2 regions of the Nonomuraea sp. NPDC050404 genome follow, and region 2 is predicted to be linked to the other one. Evidence: predicted binding sites of a transcription regulator. Region 2 holds the regulator's gene; the other holds the start of a gene.
The links. The regulator HrcA, encoded in region 2, represses chaperone genes, less so after heat shock. The targets are predictions, from matches to a motif close to TTGGCACTCTCNNNNNGAGAGTGCCAA.
Positions count from the first base shown of each region.

Region 1: the regulator HrcA is predicted to act here: its motif matches at 2,194-2,220, upstream of groES (co-chaperone GroES).

Region 1 covers NZ_JBFAKB010000043.1:29,276-36,463, reverse strand. The annotation lists gene AB0I81_RS58705 (hypothetical protein) at 1-497, opposite strand, end outside; gene AB0I81_RS58700 (methyltransferase domain-containing protein) at 694-1,923, opposite strand; gene groES (co-chaperone GroES) at 2,307-2,621, shown strand; gene groL (chaperonin GroEL) at 2,692-4,311, shown strand; gene AB0I81_RS58685 (helix-turn-helix transcriptional regulator) at 4,545-5,396, opposite strand; gene AB0I81_RS58680 (SDR family oxidoreductase) at 5,571-6,347, shown strand; gene AB0I81_RS58675 (hypothetical protein) at 6,729-7,188, shown strand, end outside.
Region 2 covers NZ_JBFAKB010000024.1:23,353-30,540, forward strand. The annotation lists gene ybeY (rRNA maturation RNase YbeY) at 1-13, opposite strand, end outside; gene AB0I81_RS46475 (PhoH family protein) at 10-1,050, opposite strand; gene AB0I81_RS46480 (histidine triad nucleotide-binding protein) at 1,155-1,499, opposite strand; gene AB0I81_RS46485 (SigE family RNA polymerase sigma factor) at 1,777-2,289, shown strand; gene AB0I81_RS46490 (hypothetical protein) at 2,286-2,945, shown strand; gene AB0I81_RS46495 (16S rRNA (uracil(1498)-N(3))-methyltransferase) at 2,979-3,704, opposite strand; gene dnaJ (molecular chaperone DnaJ) at 3,701-4,846, opposite strand; gene hrcA (heat-inducible transcriptional repressor HrcA) at 4,858-5,871, opposite strand; gene AB0I81_RS46510 (hypothetical protein) at 6,367-6,855, shown strand; gene AB0I81_RS46515 (DUF3097 domain-containing protein) at 6,873-7,188, shown strand, end outside.

The DNA of each region.
Region 1 (7,188 bases), on a different contig from region 2:
ATGGTCGCGAAGTCGGACATGCCCTTGTTGATGCCGTCGGTGCTGTCGAGCACCGTCTGCAGCCGGTTGAGCGCCTCGTCCACGCTTTCGCCGACGGTGCCCAGGTCGGCCCACAGGCTCGGCAACTCCGAGACTGGGGCCACCCGGGTGTCGACGTGGTTCACCCGCTCGCCGACGGCGTCCACGTGGTCGCGTACGGCCTCCACGTGCTGCGCCAGGCCCTCGGCCCACATCGGCGGCTTGGCGGTGATCTCGTCGAGCCGCCCGCTGACCGATTCGAGCGTGCCGCTGAGACCGCCCAGCTCCCGCTCGCGCACCTCGCGCAGCAGCCACTCCATGCCTTCGAGCCGCTGGCGGATCTCGTCGAGCACGGCGCCCTGGGTGCGTTGCTCGTACACGTGGTCCTGGGCGGCACGCGCGAGCAGGTCGCGCATCCTCTTGGGGACGGCGTCCTGAGTGCCTGCCTGAAGAACGGCTGTGTGGTTGGAATGATCCACCGAAAGCTCCTTCGCTCGCCGACGGTCTGCCGCGCAGCGGTGGGATAGGTCCGGTTTATTGGGTGCAAGACGGAGAACGCGGCTAACCGCAATGGGAGGAAGAACTCCCGGCCGCCCACCTTAGTCTTTCGATCATGGTCCGTGAGGGCTGAATTGAAAGATCGTGGTTAACGCACCGATGGCCGGATTCGGAGGTTCAGCCAGGTGAGAGGGGCTTGCAGATGAGAACGGAGGGTTTGTCGGCGATCCTGGTCAGGACGATGACGGCCGTATTGGCGCCTTTCAGCCGCAAATCGGAACGAAGGCGTTCGATGTCGATGGCGGAGCCGCGCTTTTTGATGGTGACATTGCCGACTTGCCGCTCGCGGAGGGCTGCCCGGAGTTTTTTCAGGGAAAAGGGAAAAATGTCCTCCACTTCGTATCTGGACGCCCATGGGGTGTCCACCGCGTCGTCGGCCGCGATGTAGGCGATCATCGGGTCGGGCAGCCGGCCGCCGACCAACTCGGCCACCTCCCCGACGAGGTGCGCGCGGATCGCGGCGCCGTCCGGCTCGTAGAGGTAGCGGCCGGGAGGCCCGGCCGGGGCCTGGACGCCGGTGGCGGTCAGCGTGTGCCCGCCGGGCAGCAGGGTGGCCCGCCTGCCGCCGCCCCCGCCCGTCCACAGCGTGGCCTCCTTGACCTCGCCCCTGTACGAGATCCACTCGGCCTGCGCACCCTCGGGGATGAACTCGTACGGGATGCCGGGGGCGACCTTGAGACAGGCCAGCCGGGCCCGCGCGAGCAGGTCGAGCACCACGGGCCAGGGCGGGGAGTAGGCCATGGGGTCGAACGTCCTGCCCCGGCCGGTCCGCCTGGCCGGGTCGGCGAACAACACGTCGTACTCCTCGGGCCTGACCTGCGCCGCGTCCGCCACGGCCACGCTCACCCGGTCGGCGAGGCCGAGCGCCTCCGCGTTGGCCCTGGCCACGGCCACGGTCAGGGGGTCGGTGTCCACGGCGGCCACGGTGCAGCCCGCACGGGCCAGCGCGATGAGGTCACCACCGATGCCACAACAGGCGTCCACCACGCGCGGTGCGGGCCGGTCGTGTGGTGCGGGCAAGCCGCGTTGCCTGGGCTCGCCGGGTCGGTCGGGGGCCTGGAGGAGGTCGATCACGCGGCGGGCGCGGTGTTCGGCCACCTCCGTCCTCGTGGACTGTTCCAGGCCGTGCGGTGTGAAGTACATCAACCCGGCGTCCTCGCCGAACTTGGCCCTGGCCCGCGCCCTGAGCCCGGCCTGGGTGAGCGCGGCGGAGGTGAGCGCGGCGTCGTACGTACCGCGCATGGTGGTGGCGGCGGCGACCGGATCGGCGCCCGTCAGTTCCTCGGCCTCGGCGAGCGCGCGCCTGCCGCGCGGGGTCAGCAACTCGGTGAAGGCGTCGAGATCCACGTCACCCGACGTTAGCGCCACACCCGACCGGCGGGAACGTCCGGGCGGCGCGGTGCCGGGCCTTCGGGCGGCGCGGCGCCGGGCCTTCGGGCGGCGCGGCGCCGGGCCTTCGGGCGGTGCGGCGCCGTACTTTCGAGCGGCGCGGTGCCGACCGGAGATGTACGCGCACGTGGAAGACTGGGTGGTGTCGGCGCGGTGCGAAGAGTGTCTGATCGCTCTCAGCGGAGGCGTTCGTGTTGACTGTCAAGCCCCTCTTGCATATGTTTCCTGTTGGCACTCTCCCCTTGAGAGTGCCAACGTGCGACGAGGCAGGTCTGACACCCGCGACGGCAGGCCCAGCTGGTCGCCTCTTCTAGATCATTCAAATCTGAAGGGGAGGTCCGATCGTGACGACCGCCACCAAGGTTCCCGTTAAGCCGCTCGGCGACCGCATTGTGGTTCAGCCGCTTGAGGCCGAGCAGACCACCGCTTCCGGCCTGGTCATCCCGGACACCGCCAAGGAGAAGCCGCAAGAGGGCAAGGTCCTCGCGGTGGGCCCCGGCAACTGGGATGAGGACGGCGACAAGCGGATTCCGCTCGACGTCTCTGAGGGCGACATCGTCCTCTACAGCAAGTACGGCGGCACTGAGGTCAAGTACGGCGGCGAGGAGTACCTCGTGCTCTCCGCCCGCGACGTTCTCGCGATCATCGAGAAGTAAGCCGGTGTGTCGAGCCCCGGGCGCTCTTGAGGGCGGCCGGGGTTTTCGACGCTAGGAGAGGACTTTCAGTATGGCGAAGATCCTGGAGTTCGACGAGGACGCCCGCCGCGCGCTCGAGCGCGGTGTGAACGCCCTCGCGGACGCCGTGAAGGTTACCCTCGGCCCGCGTGGCCGCAACGTCGTCATCGACAAGAAGTTCGGTGCGCCGACGATCACCAACGATGGTGTCACCATCGCTCGTGAGATCGAGCTGGAAGAGCGTTACGAGAACCTCGGCGCCCAGCTCGCCAAGGAAGTTGCCACCAAGACCAACGACATCGCGGGTGACGGCACCACCACCGCGACCGTCCTGGCCCAGGCCATGGTCCGCGAAGGTCTGCGCAACGTGGCCGCCGGCGCCTCGCCGCTGTCGCTCAAGCGCGGCATCGACAAGGCCGCCAAGGTGATCAGCGACAAGCTGCTCGCCAGCGCCCGCGAGGTCTCCGAGAAGAAGGAGATCGCCGACGTCGCGACGATCTCCGCCCAGGACGCGAAGATCGGCGACCTGATCGCCGAGGCGTTCGACAAGGTGGGCAAGGACGGTGTCCTCACCGTCGAAGAGTCCAACGCCATGGGCATGGAGCTCGAGTTCACCGAGGGCATGCAGTTCGACAAGGGTTACCTGTCGGCCTACATGGTGACCGACCCCGAGCGGATGGAGTCCGTCCTCGAGGACGCCTACATCCTGCTCACCCAGGGCAAGATCGCCTCCATCGCGGACTTCCTGCCGCTGCTGGAGAAGATCGCCCAGACGAAGAAGCCGCTGCTCGTGGTGGCCGAGGACGTCGAGGGCGAGGCCCTGGCCGTCCTGGTGACCAACAAGATCCGCGGCACCTTCACCTCCGTGGCCGTCAAGGCCCCGGGCTTCGGCGACCGCCGCAAGGCCATGCTGCAGGACATCGCCATCCTCACCGGTGGCCAGGTCGTCAGCGAGGAGGTCGGCCTCAAGCTGGAGCACGTCGGTGTCGAGGTGCTCGGCACGGCCCGCCGCGTCGTCGTCACCAAGGACGCCACGACCATCGTCGACGGCGCCGGTGACCAGCAGGCCATCGAGGACCGCGTCAAGGAGATCAAGATTGCCATCGAGCAGTCCGACTCCGACTGGGACCGCGAGAAGCTGCAGGAGCGCCTGGCCAAGCTCGCCGGCGGTGTGTGCGTGCTGCGTGTCGGCGCCGCCACCGAGGTGGAGCTGAAGGAGAAGAAGCACCGCCTCGAGGACGCGATCTCCGCGACGCGCGCCGCGATCGAGGAGGGCATCGTCTCCGGCGGTGGCTCCGCGCTCATCCACGTCGCCAAGGAGCTCGACGACCTCGGCCTCACGGGCGACGAGGCCACCGGTGTGGCCATCGTGCGCCGCGCCCTGGTGGAGCCGGCCCGCTGGATCGCCGAGAACGCCGGTCTTGAGGGCTACGTGGTGACGCACAAGATCACCGAGCTCGAGCCGGGTCACGGCCTCAACGCCGCCACCGGCGAGTACGGCGACCTGATCGCCCAGGGCGTCAACGACCCGGTGAAGGTCACCCGCTCTGCCGTGCAGAACGCGGCTTCGATCGCGGGCATGCTGCTCACCACCGAGGCGCTCGTGGTGGACAAGCCCGAGGAGGAGGCCCCGGCCGCCGCCGGAGGTCACGGTCACGGCCACGGCCACTGACCGCTCCTTCACACCATCCGTACGGCCCGCACCCGAGAGGGTGTCGGGCCGTACGGCTTTCCGGGCCTGCACGATGTGGCGGAACGCGCGAGATCCCGGCTCGGGCGTGAGGTCAATACCGTCGTCATCACCCGCGCACGTTGGGAAGCCGAGCAGGACGGGTTCATCCGAGAGCTCCACCAGGTCCCGATCGCCGGAGGGGAACAGGATGACAAGATTCATCCTGTGAGCCGTCATTGGCCCGAGTGGGCCGGGGCGGTCCAGCTGCTCAGCAGGCGCAGGGCCGTGGCGGTGGGGGAGCCGGGTTCGGCGTTGTAGACGCACAGGGTCTGGTCGGGGTCGCCGGGTGGCTGGAACGACTCGTAGGCGAAGTGGAGATCGCCGACCACGGGGTGGCGGTAGTGCTTGGCGCCGTGCGTACGGCGTAGCACGCGGTGGTCGTTCCACCAGGTGGTGAACTCGGGCGAGCGCAGGGTGAGCTCGCCCACGAGGTCGGCCAGCCGCCGGTCGTCCGGGTGGCGGCCGGCCTCCAGGCGCAGCATGGCGACGGTCTCGGCGGCGATCCGTGGCCAGTCCCCGACCCGTTCGCGGGCCTCCGGGTCCAGGAGGTAGTAGCGGGCCAGGTTGCGCTGCGGTACGGGCAGCGCGTCGAAGTCGGTCAGCACCGCCCGCGCCAGCCGGTTGGCGGCCAGCACGTCGGTGCGCCGGCCGAGGATGAAGGCGGGCACGTGCTCCAGGGTCTGGAGCATGAGGTGCAGGCCGGGGCGGACCCGCTGCGGGGCGGTGGGCGCGCGCCTGGCCGGGGTCGGCCGGGCCAGCAGGTCGGTGAGGTGCTCGCGTTCGGCGAGGTCGAGCTGGAGCACGCGGACGAGCGCCTCGACGATCTCCGGGGAGGGGTTGCCGGCGCGGCCCTGTTCGAGACGGGTGTAGTACTCGGTGCTCATGCCGGCCAGGCGGGCGACCTCGTCGCGGCGCAGGCCGGGCACCCGCCGGGCGCGGCCGTCCGCCGCCAGCCCTGCCTGGTCGGGGCTGATCCGGGCGCGACGCGATCGCAGGAAGTCGGCGAGTTCGTCACCACGGTTCATACCTCCATTGTGAGTCAGCCGCAGGGGTGCGCCGGCGCTCTGGGTGGCCCTGCCGGTACCTGCCTCCGAAGGGCCTGCTACATCCCCGAAATCGCAGCTCAGGGATGGTGTGCTGGATGCGTGGCCGGTGAGTCGCCGGGCACTGTTCATCTGTCTGCGAAAGGTTTCAGCGCCATGTCCGTACGAACTCTCGCCAAGCCCCTGACCGGTCGTGTGGCGGTCGTCACCGGAGCCTCCAGCGGCATCGGGGAGGCCGCGGCCGAGCACCTGGCGGAGCTGGGCGCGCGCGTCGCCGTCCTGGCCCGGCGCGCGGACCGGCTGGACGGGCTGGTCTCCAGGATCGAGCGGAACGGCGGCACCGCGCTGGCCGTCGCCGCCGACGTGACCGACACCGGGGCCGTGCGTTCCGCCGCCGGGCGGGTGGCGGCCGAGTTGGGGGCCGCCGGGCTGCTGTTCAACAACGCGGGCGTCATGTTGCCCGCGCCGATCGAGGAACTGGCCGAGGATCAGTGGCGGCACCAGATCGACCTCAACATCACGGGGCTGATGAACGTCATCGGCGCGTTCACCCCGCAGCTGGTCGAGGCCGCCGGTGATCAGGGGGTGGCCGATCTGATCAACACCTCGTCGATCGCGGCTCAGAACATCTTTCCGAACTTCGCCGTGTACTCCGGGACCAAGGCGTACGTCACGCATCTCTCGCGTCACCTGCGGGTCGAGCTGGGTCCGAAGAACGTGCGGGTGTCGGCGATCGAGCCGGGGATCGTGGGCACCGAGCTGCAGAGCCATGTCACCGATGACGGCGCGTTGCGGTGGCTGGAGGGGAGCAAGGAGGCTATGGAGTGGCTCACGCCGGAGGACATCGCGCGGACCGTCGGTTTCGTCGCCACGCTGCCGCCGCGCGTGAACCTGCAGCAGGTCACGGTCATGCCCACCGGCCAGCCCAGCTGACCACCCTGGCCTGTCCGGGCCGCTCTGGCGACTTGCCCGACCCGCTCTGGCTTGCCCGACCCGCTCTGGCTTGCCCGACCCGCTCTGGCCTGCTCGACCCGCTCTGGCCTGCCCGAACGACCCGCCTTGGCCCGTCTCACCCGCTCGACCGCTCGACCGCATGCGGATGGCCGGGCTGAGGAGGGCCCGGGGGCGCATCGGCCTTGCCGAACCGCATGGCACGCGCCAGGCACCCGCCCACCTGGTGTGAGGCCACACACTCCCGGCTGCCCGGCTGCCCGGCTGCCCGGCTGCCCGGGGCGCGGGGCGCGGGGGTGGCGGCTGGGTCGGATTAGGCTCGGGCGGGTTGGTGGAGCGGGTGTGTGGAAGGGCGGCCTGGGGATGCGGTATCAGCGGGCGGTGGAGCGGTTGCGGATGCTCGCCGAGGCGTGCGAGCAGACCAGGCGGGTGCCGGTGGACGAGCCGTTCCTGCGGGAGGCGTACGTCTTCGGCGACCTGACGGCGGGGGCGGATCCGGTCGAGGTGATCGAGGTCGCCTTCGTGCTGAACCTGCCGCCGGAGGAGGTGGCCTGGGAGACCCAGCCGCCCGGCACGGCGTGGCTGGTGGACTTCCTGCGGCTGGATCGGGGCGGGGTCGCCTACTGGTGGCGGTCGCGCGGGGAGCCGGTGGGCAACCATCGCATCCGCGAGCCGGTGCGCTTCTGGTCGCTGGACGGGGTCGAGAAGGGGGTGCTCGACGCGCTGGCCGAGCGGCGGTTCGGGGCGGTGCGTGAGGTGGCCGCGTACGGCGATGGAAGCGGGCGTACGGCGGCGCAGGTCCAGGAGGAGCTACGGACGGCCC
Region 2 (7,188 bases):
TCTCGATGCTCATGGCCGCCGCTTCCCCCGCTGCTGGATGCCCTTCGGTTCCTGGGCCGCCTGAGTGGCGTCGTAGCGCCCGTACGCGTCCACGATCTCGCTGACCAGCTTGTGCCGCACGACGTCGGCGCTGCTCAGCCGGGAGAAGTGGATGTCCGGAATGCCATCCAGGATTTCCTGCACCACCCGCAGCCCACTGACCGTGCCCGAAGGCAGGTCAACCTGCGTCACGTCACCCGTGACCACGATCTTGGAGTTGAACCCGAGCCGCGTCAGGAACATCTTCATCTGCTCGGCCGAGGAGTTCTGCGCCTCATCAAGGATGATAAATGCATCATTAAGGGTTCTACCGCGCATATATGCGAGGGGCGCCACCTCGATCGTCCCCGCCGCCATCAGCTTGGGGATCGAGTCGGGGTCGACCATGTCGTGCAGGGCGTCGTAGAGCGGCCGCAGGTAGGGGTCGATCTTCTCGTACAGGGTGCCGGGCAGGAAGCCGAGCCGTTCGCCCGCCTCGACCGCCGGCCGGGTCAGGATGATGCGGTTGACCCGCTTCTCCTGCAGCGCCCGCACGGCCTTGGCCATGGCGAGGTAGGTCTTGCCGGTGCCCGCGGGGCCGATGCCGAAGACGACCGTGTGCTGGTCGATGGCGTCGACGTAGCGCTTCTGGTTGACGGTCTTGGGCCGGATCGTGCGGCCTCGTGAGGAGAGGATGTCGAGCGACAGCACTTCGGCGGGGCGGTCGGAGGTCATGCGGAGCATGGCGATGCTGCGCTCGACCGCGTCGGGCGTGAGCTCTCCGCCGCTGCGCAGCACTTCGACCAGTTCCTCGAACAGGCGGACCACGGTGCCGCTCTCGTCGGGGCTGCCGGTGACGGTGATCTCGTTGCCGCGCACGTGGATGTCGGCCCGGAAGGCGCCCTCGATGACGCGTAGCAGCTCGTCGCGGGAGCCCAGGAGGCTGACCATCGGGTATTCATCCGGTATCAGCACCTTCGCTTGAGTCCGCGAGGGAGGTGCTGTGCGTCGGGATTCGTGTAGTTCGGACATGGGCAGGCCAGCGGCCTGATGCCTCCCGGTCTCTTTCGGAGTTCTTCTCCGCCCATCGTATCCGGGAGCAGGCCGATTGCTCGCGCCAATATCACCGCGTCCGGTTATCCGGGCGGCCAGGTGAGGTCGCGCCCGCCGAGTACGTGGGCGTGCACGTGGGCGACGGTCTGGCCGGCGGCGGGTCCGGTGTTGAAGACGATGCGATAGCCGCTGTCGGACACTCCGTCGATGACGGCCACCTCGTGGGCGGTCTTGAGCACTTCGTCGGCGAGCCCGTCGTCGGCCTTGGCGAGGGTGGCGGCGTCGGCGTGGTGGGTCTTGGGGATGACCAGCACGTGGGTGGGCGCCTGGGGCGTGATGTCGCGGAAGGCCAGGGTCCTGCCGGTCTCGTGGACGATCTCGGCGGGGATCTCCTTGGCGACGATTTTGCAGAAGAGGCATTCGCTCACCTGATCACCCTATCGAGCCTGTGCCGTTGGGGAGTCCGTTGTGAATCGGTAATCACCTGTGTCGTGCGGAGTAAGATCAACACGGTTAGGGTGAGTGTGCGAGACTTCAGGTAAAAAGACGATTCAGGGTCGGGCGAGCGCCACCTGGCGAGGACACGACTGGGTAATGCACCCTAAGGAACCGGGGAACCCTCTAGAACCGGAAGAGCGTAAACCCATTGGTAAGGCCGTGCGTCCCACTGATGTGACCACCGAAACCCTACTGGCCGACAGGTCGATGGGGGCGGTGCCGGTCGGGTGGGATGCCGACATGGCCGTTACCGCGCTCTACAGTGCGCACTTTCGGTCGCTGGTGCGTCTCGCCGTACTGCTGGTGCGTGACATTGCAACAGCCGAGGAAGTCGTGCAGGATGCGTTCGTCGCCATCCATGGTGCCTGGCGCAGGCTGCGTGACCCCGACAAGGCGCTAGCCTACCTGCGTCAGTCTGTCGTCAACCGGTCCCGGTCCGTGCTGCGTCACCGCGCGGTCGTCGAGAAGTACGCTCCCAAGGGACTTCCTGATGCCCCGAGCGCCGAGAACGGCGCGATCGGCGAGCTGGAGCGCTCCGCCGTCATCGAGGCGCTACGTGCACTGCCAACCAGGCAGAGAGAGGCGTTGGTCCTACGCTACTACGGTGACTTGTCCGAAGCTGAGATCGCCCACGCCATGGGCATCAGCAAGGGCGCGGTCAAGAGCCACACGGCACGTGGCATGGCCGCGCTGCGATCGGTCCTGGAGACGATGTCATGACCCAGCCGCCCGACGAGTACGGCGATCTGCTGCGCCGTGCGCTCCGCACGGAGGCGGACGCGGTCGTGCCCTCGCCGGAAGGACTGGAGATCATCCGTGCCCGCATCGAGCGGCGGGGTGTGCGCAATCTGTTCTGGTGGCGAGCGGGCGCGGCGGCTGTCAGCGCGGTGCTGGTGGCGGGTGCGATCGTGATGGCGGTGCCTGAGCTGCGTTCGCAGGTGATCGATCAGGCTCCCGTCGCGCCCGCGGGCAACGAGAGCAGTGAGCTGCCGTCCAATTCCTCCACGACCCGCTCGCACCAGCCGCCGTCGAGGGAGCCGGAGCCGCAGCCGCTGCACTCCCAGCCGGTTCTGCTGCCCGACAGTCCCGAGCCGTCGTCGCCGCGTGCGACGAGGAAGGCCGAGTCGACCAGCAAGCCTTCCCCGTCGCCGAGCCCGTCCCCCACCGAGTGCGACTCCTCGCTGAGCGAGACGGCCGAGCCGCCGGCGGACTGCCCGTCGGGGTCGCCCACTCCCACGCCGACGCCGACCATGGAGGAGACGAGCGCGCCGCCGTCCTCCTGTCCTCCCGAGGAGTGCCCGCCGTCCGACGAGGTGACGGAGTCTCCCGTGCAGGCGCCCGGCCCGGCGTCCGAAGTCCCCGTGCCCACGCCCTAGCGGCCGTTCCGGCTCAGGGGTTTCTTCAGGGGTTCACCAGCGTCCCGTACGGCTGAGCAGGACCGCCGCCGCGGCCACGCCCGCCGTGGACGTACGCAGGACGGTCGGCCCCAGCAGCACCGGCGTCGCCTTGGCCGCGTTGAAGGCGGCCAGTTCCTGTTCGGAGACGCCTCCTTCGGGCCCCACGACCATCACGATGTCGCCGTCGGCCGGCAGCGTCACGGTGGACAGCGGCTCGGTGGCCTCCTCGTGCAGCACCAGCCCGAGCGCGGCCTCCGACAGCAGCCGTTCGACCTGCGCCGTGGTGGCGAGGTCGGCCACTTCCGGCAGGTGGAAGCGGCGGGCCTGCTTGCCGGCCTCACGGGCTGTGGAGCGCCAGCGGCCCAGCGCCTTGGCAACCTTGTCGCCCTTCCACTGGGTGATGCTGCGCGCGGCCTGCCAGGGGACGATCAGGTCCACGCCGGCCTCGGTCATCATCTCGACGGCCAGTTCGCCCCTGTCGCCCTTGGGCAGCCCCTGGACGACGACGAGCCGGGGCCGGGGGGCCTCGATCCGGTAGCGGCGCAGCACGTCGAGCCTGAGCGCGTCTTTCAGCGTCTCGCGTACGACGCATTCGGCCACCGTGCCTGCGCCGTCGGTGAGATCGACCCGCTCGCCGGCCCGCAGGCGGCGCACGGAGGCCGCGTGCCGCCCTTCGGGGCCGTCAAGCGTGAGCTCGGCGCCGTCGAGGTGCCGAGCCAGGAAGACGGGTACGGTCACCGGCCGTTGAAGGCGTCGCGCAGCCGGGAGAAGAAGCCCTGCTGCCCGGGGGCGAACTTGCCGGGCGGCCGCTCCTCGCCGCGCAGCCTGGCCAGCTCCTTCAGCAGGTCTTCCTGGGCGGTGTCGAGGCGGTTGGGGGTCTCGACGTTGACGTGGATGAGCAGGTCACCCCTGCCGGACTCGTTGAGCCGCTGCACGCCGCGCCCGTACATGGTGATGACCTGGCCCGACTGGGTGCCGGGCCGGACGTCGATCTCCTCGGAGCCGTCGAGGGTCTCCACGGCGAGGATGGTGCCGAGCGCGGCGGCCGTCATGGGGATCTGCACGGTGCAGTGCAGGTCGTCGCCGCGGCGCTCGAAGATCTCGTGGGGCCGTTCGACGATCTCCAGGAAGAGGTCTCCGGGCGGGCCGCCGCCGGGGCCGACCTCGCCCTCGCCGGCGAGCTGGATGTGGGTGCCGTCCTCGACGCCCGCGGGGATGCGGACCTTGATGGTACGGCGGGTGCGTACGCGGCCGTCGCCGGAGCACTCCTGGCACGGGTTGCGGATGATCGTGCCGAAGCCGCCGCACTGCGGGCACGGCCTGGAGGTCATGACCTGGCCCAGGAAGGAGCGGGTGACCTGGGAGATCTCGCCGCGGCCGTTGCACATGTCGCAGCTGTCGGGATGGGTGCCGGGCGCCGCGCCGGCGCCGTGGCAGACCTCGCAGAGCACGGCCGTGTCGACGACCAGCTCGCGGGTGGTGCCGAACGCCGTCTCGCGCAGGTCGAGCTCGACCCGGATGGTGGCGTTGCGGCCCCTGCGGGCGCGCGAGCGCGGACCGCGGGTGCCGGCCGCCGTGCCGAAGAAGGCGTCCATGATGTCGCTGAACGGGAAGCCCGCCCCGAAGCCTCCGGCGCCCGCGCCCGCGCCTGCCCCGGCGCCGCCGAAGGGGTCGCCACCCAGGTCGTACATCTGGCGCTTGCTCGGATCTGACAGCACCTCGTAGGCCTGCGTGATCTCTTTGAACCGGTCCTGGGTCTCAGGATCGGGGTTCACGTCGGGGTGCAGCTCGCGGGCGAGGCGGCGGTAGGCCTTCTTGATCTCGTCCTGACTTGCGTCACGGCGCACCCCGAGGGTGGCGTAGTAGTCGCTGTTTGCCACTTATCGACCTCTTATGATGCAGCCAGGATCTGGCTGACGTAGCGTGCCACCGCGCGCACGGCGCCCATCGTCACGGGATAGTCCATCCTGGTCGGCCCCAGCACTCCGAGCCGGGCCAGTTGGTTGTCGCCAGAACCGTATCCGGTCGCGACGACGGATGTCCCACGCAGGTAGGGGTTTTCCGAGCCGATGCGCACGGTGAGCGCGGACGGGGTGTCTGTGGAAGTCTCGCCGAGCAGCCGCATGAGGACGACCTGCTCTTCCAGCGCCTCCAGCACATCGCGCAGGCCGACGGAGAAGTCGGCGCCTGCGAGGTTGGCCGCGCCGGCGAACACGATCTTCTCGTCGTGCCGCTCGACCAGCGTTTCGAGCAGCACCGACAGGATCGTCACCGCGGCGGGCCGGTCTTCGGGAGCCAGCCGCTCGGGCAGGTCGGCGACCAGGTCGGGCACGCTGGTCAGGCCGCAGCCGTCGAGGCAGGCGTTGAGCACGGCGCGCAGGTGGGCTACGCGGGCGTCCTCCACCGCTTCCGGGAGTTCGACCACGCGTTGTTCGACGCGGCCGGTGTTGGTGATGAGCACGAGCATGACCCGCCGGTCGTTCAGCGGGACCAGTTCGACGTGCCTGACGGTCGAACGCGTGAGCGTCGGGTACTGCACGACCGCCACCTGCCTGGTCAGCTGCGCCAGCAGGCGGACCGTGCGGGTGACCACGTCGTCGAGGTCGACCGCGCCGGCGAGGAACGTCTCGATCGCCCTGCGCTCGGCCGACGACAGCGGCTTGACCTGTGAGAGCCGGTCGACGAACAGGCGGTAGCCCTTGTCCGTCGGCACGCGGCCCGCGCTGGTGTGCGGCTGGGTGATGTAGCCCTCCTCCTCCAGCGCGGCCATGTCGTTCCTGACCGTCGCCGGGGAGACCTTCAGATTGTGGCGCTCGGCGAGCGCCTTGGAGCCCACCGGTTCGTTGGTGGACACGTAGTCTTCGACAATGGCGCGGAGCACCGCCAGTTTACGATCGTCGAGCACGTGCTCACCTCCTGCCTCTGTCTCTATCAGGAACGCACCTCTTGAAGAAACGAGGTGTCTAGCACTCTGTGTTCCCGAGTGCCAAGTGTACGGCTCTCGCCCACAAGGTGCGATAACACCGCGTCCCATCCTGCTTCTAGCTTCTTGGAAGCGACAGGCCTCAGACTTGCCCACATGACCGACGATTCCCAGCCCCCGCCGTACGGCCCGCCGCCTGGGCAGGGTCCCCACCAAGGTCAGCCGCGTCCCGCTCAGTATGGCCCGCATCCGGAGTCCCAGCCCGGTTACGGTCCGCAATCAGGATCCCAGCCCGGTCCGTGGCCGCCGCCGCATCAGCAACGACCGCCGCGGCACGGCGAGGCCACGCAGTTCGATTTGCCTCCTCAGTACGGACAATACGGCCAGCAAGCCCAATTCCCACCTCCAGCCGCCACAAATGTCATAAAACCCAGCCTGTGGTGGCTCGCGGCCCCCTGGGGCGTGTTCCTGGCGTGTGTGGCGGTCGGCGTGTACTTCCTCGTGGACGGCATGGCGGGCATGACGGGCGTGGCCCCGACGAGGACGTTCGCATCCGGCGAAAGCGTCACGGTACGGATCGACCCGGCGGACCGACCCGGAGTGTTCATCACCGGTGACACTGCGGTCACCTATGACTGCTCGATCAGCGGCGGCCCGGGCCAGGCCAGGCTCGCCAGGACCACGGACGCCCAGACGATCACGGCGGGAGGCGCCGAGTGGGAGCAGTTCCTCGTGATCAACGCGCCGGCCAAGGGTGAGTACCAGCTCACCTGCAGCAACCAGGGGCAGGCCACCGTACGGTACGGCGTGGGCGGCGACCTGTCGGCCGCCGTGGGCAGGGCCGCCGGCGGCATGTTCACACTGATCTTCGTCCCCGCCGGGGGCCTGCTCGTCGCGATCGGCGGCACGGTCACCGTCCTGCTGCTCCGCAAACGCTCCCGAAGGCGCCTTGCGGTCGGCGGGTGATTTGCTACGGTCCCCGTGTGTACGAGGGCGATGTTCTGGCGGGAAATTGGCGGCGGCCGGGCAAGGGCAAGATCCCGAAAGTGCCCGCCGAACTGGAGCTGGTCGTGGAGGACGCCGACAGCGGCTTCTGCGGTGCGGTGGTGGCCTGTGACAAGGAGGCCGTCACGCTGGAGGACCGGTTCGGCAAGCGCCGCCTGTTCCCGCTCGCACCCGCCGCCTTCCTGCTGGAGGGCAAACCCGTGACCCTGGTACGCCCCGCGGCGGCCCCCGCCGGGCCCAGGCGCAGCGCGTCGGGTTCGATCGCCGTGGAGGGGCTGCGGGCCAAGGTGGCCA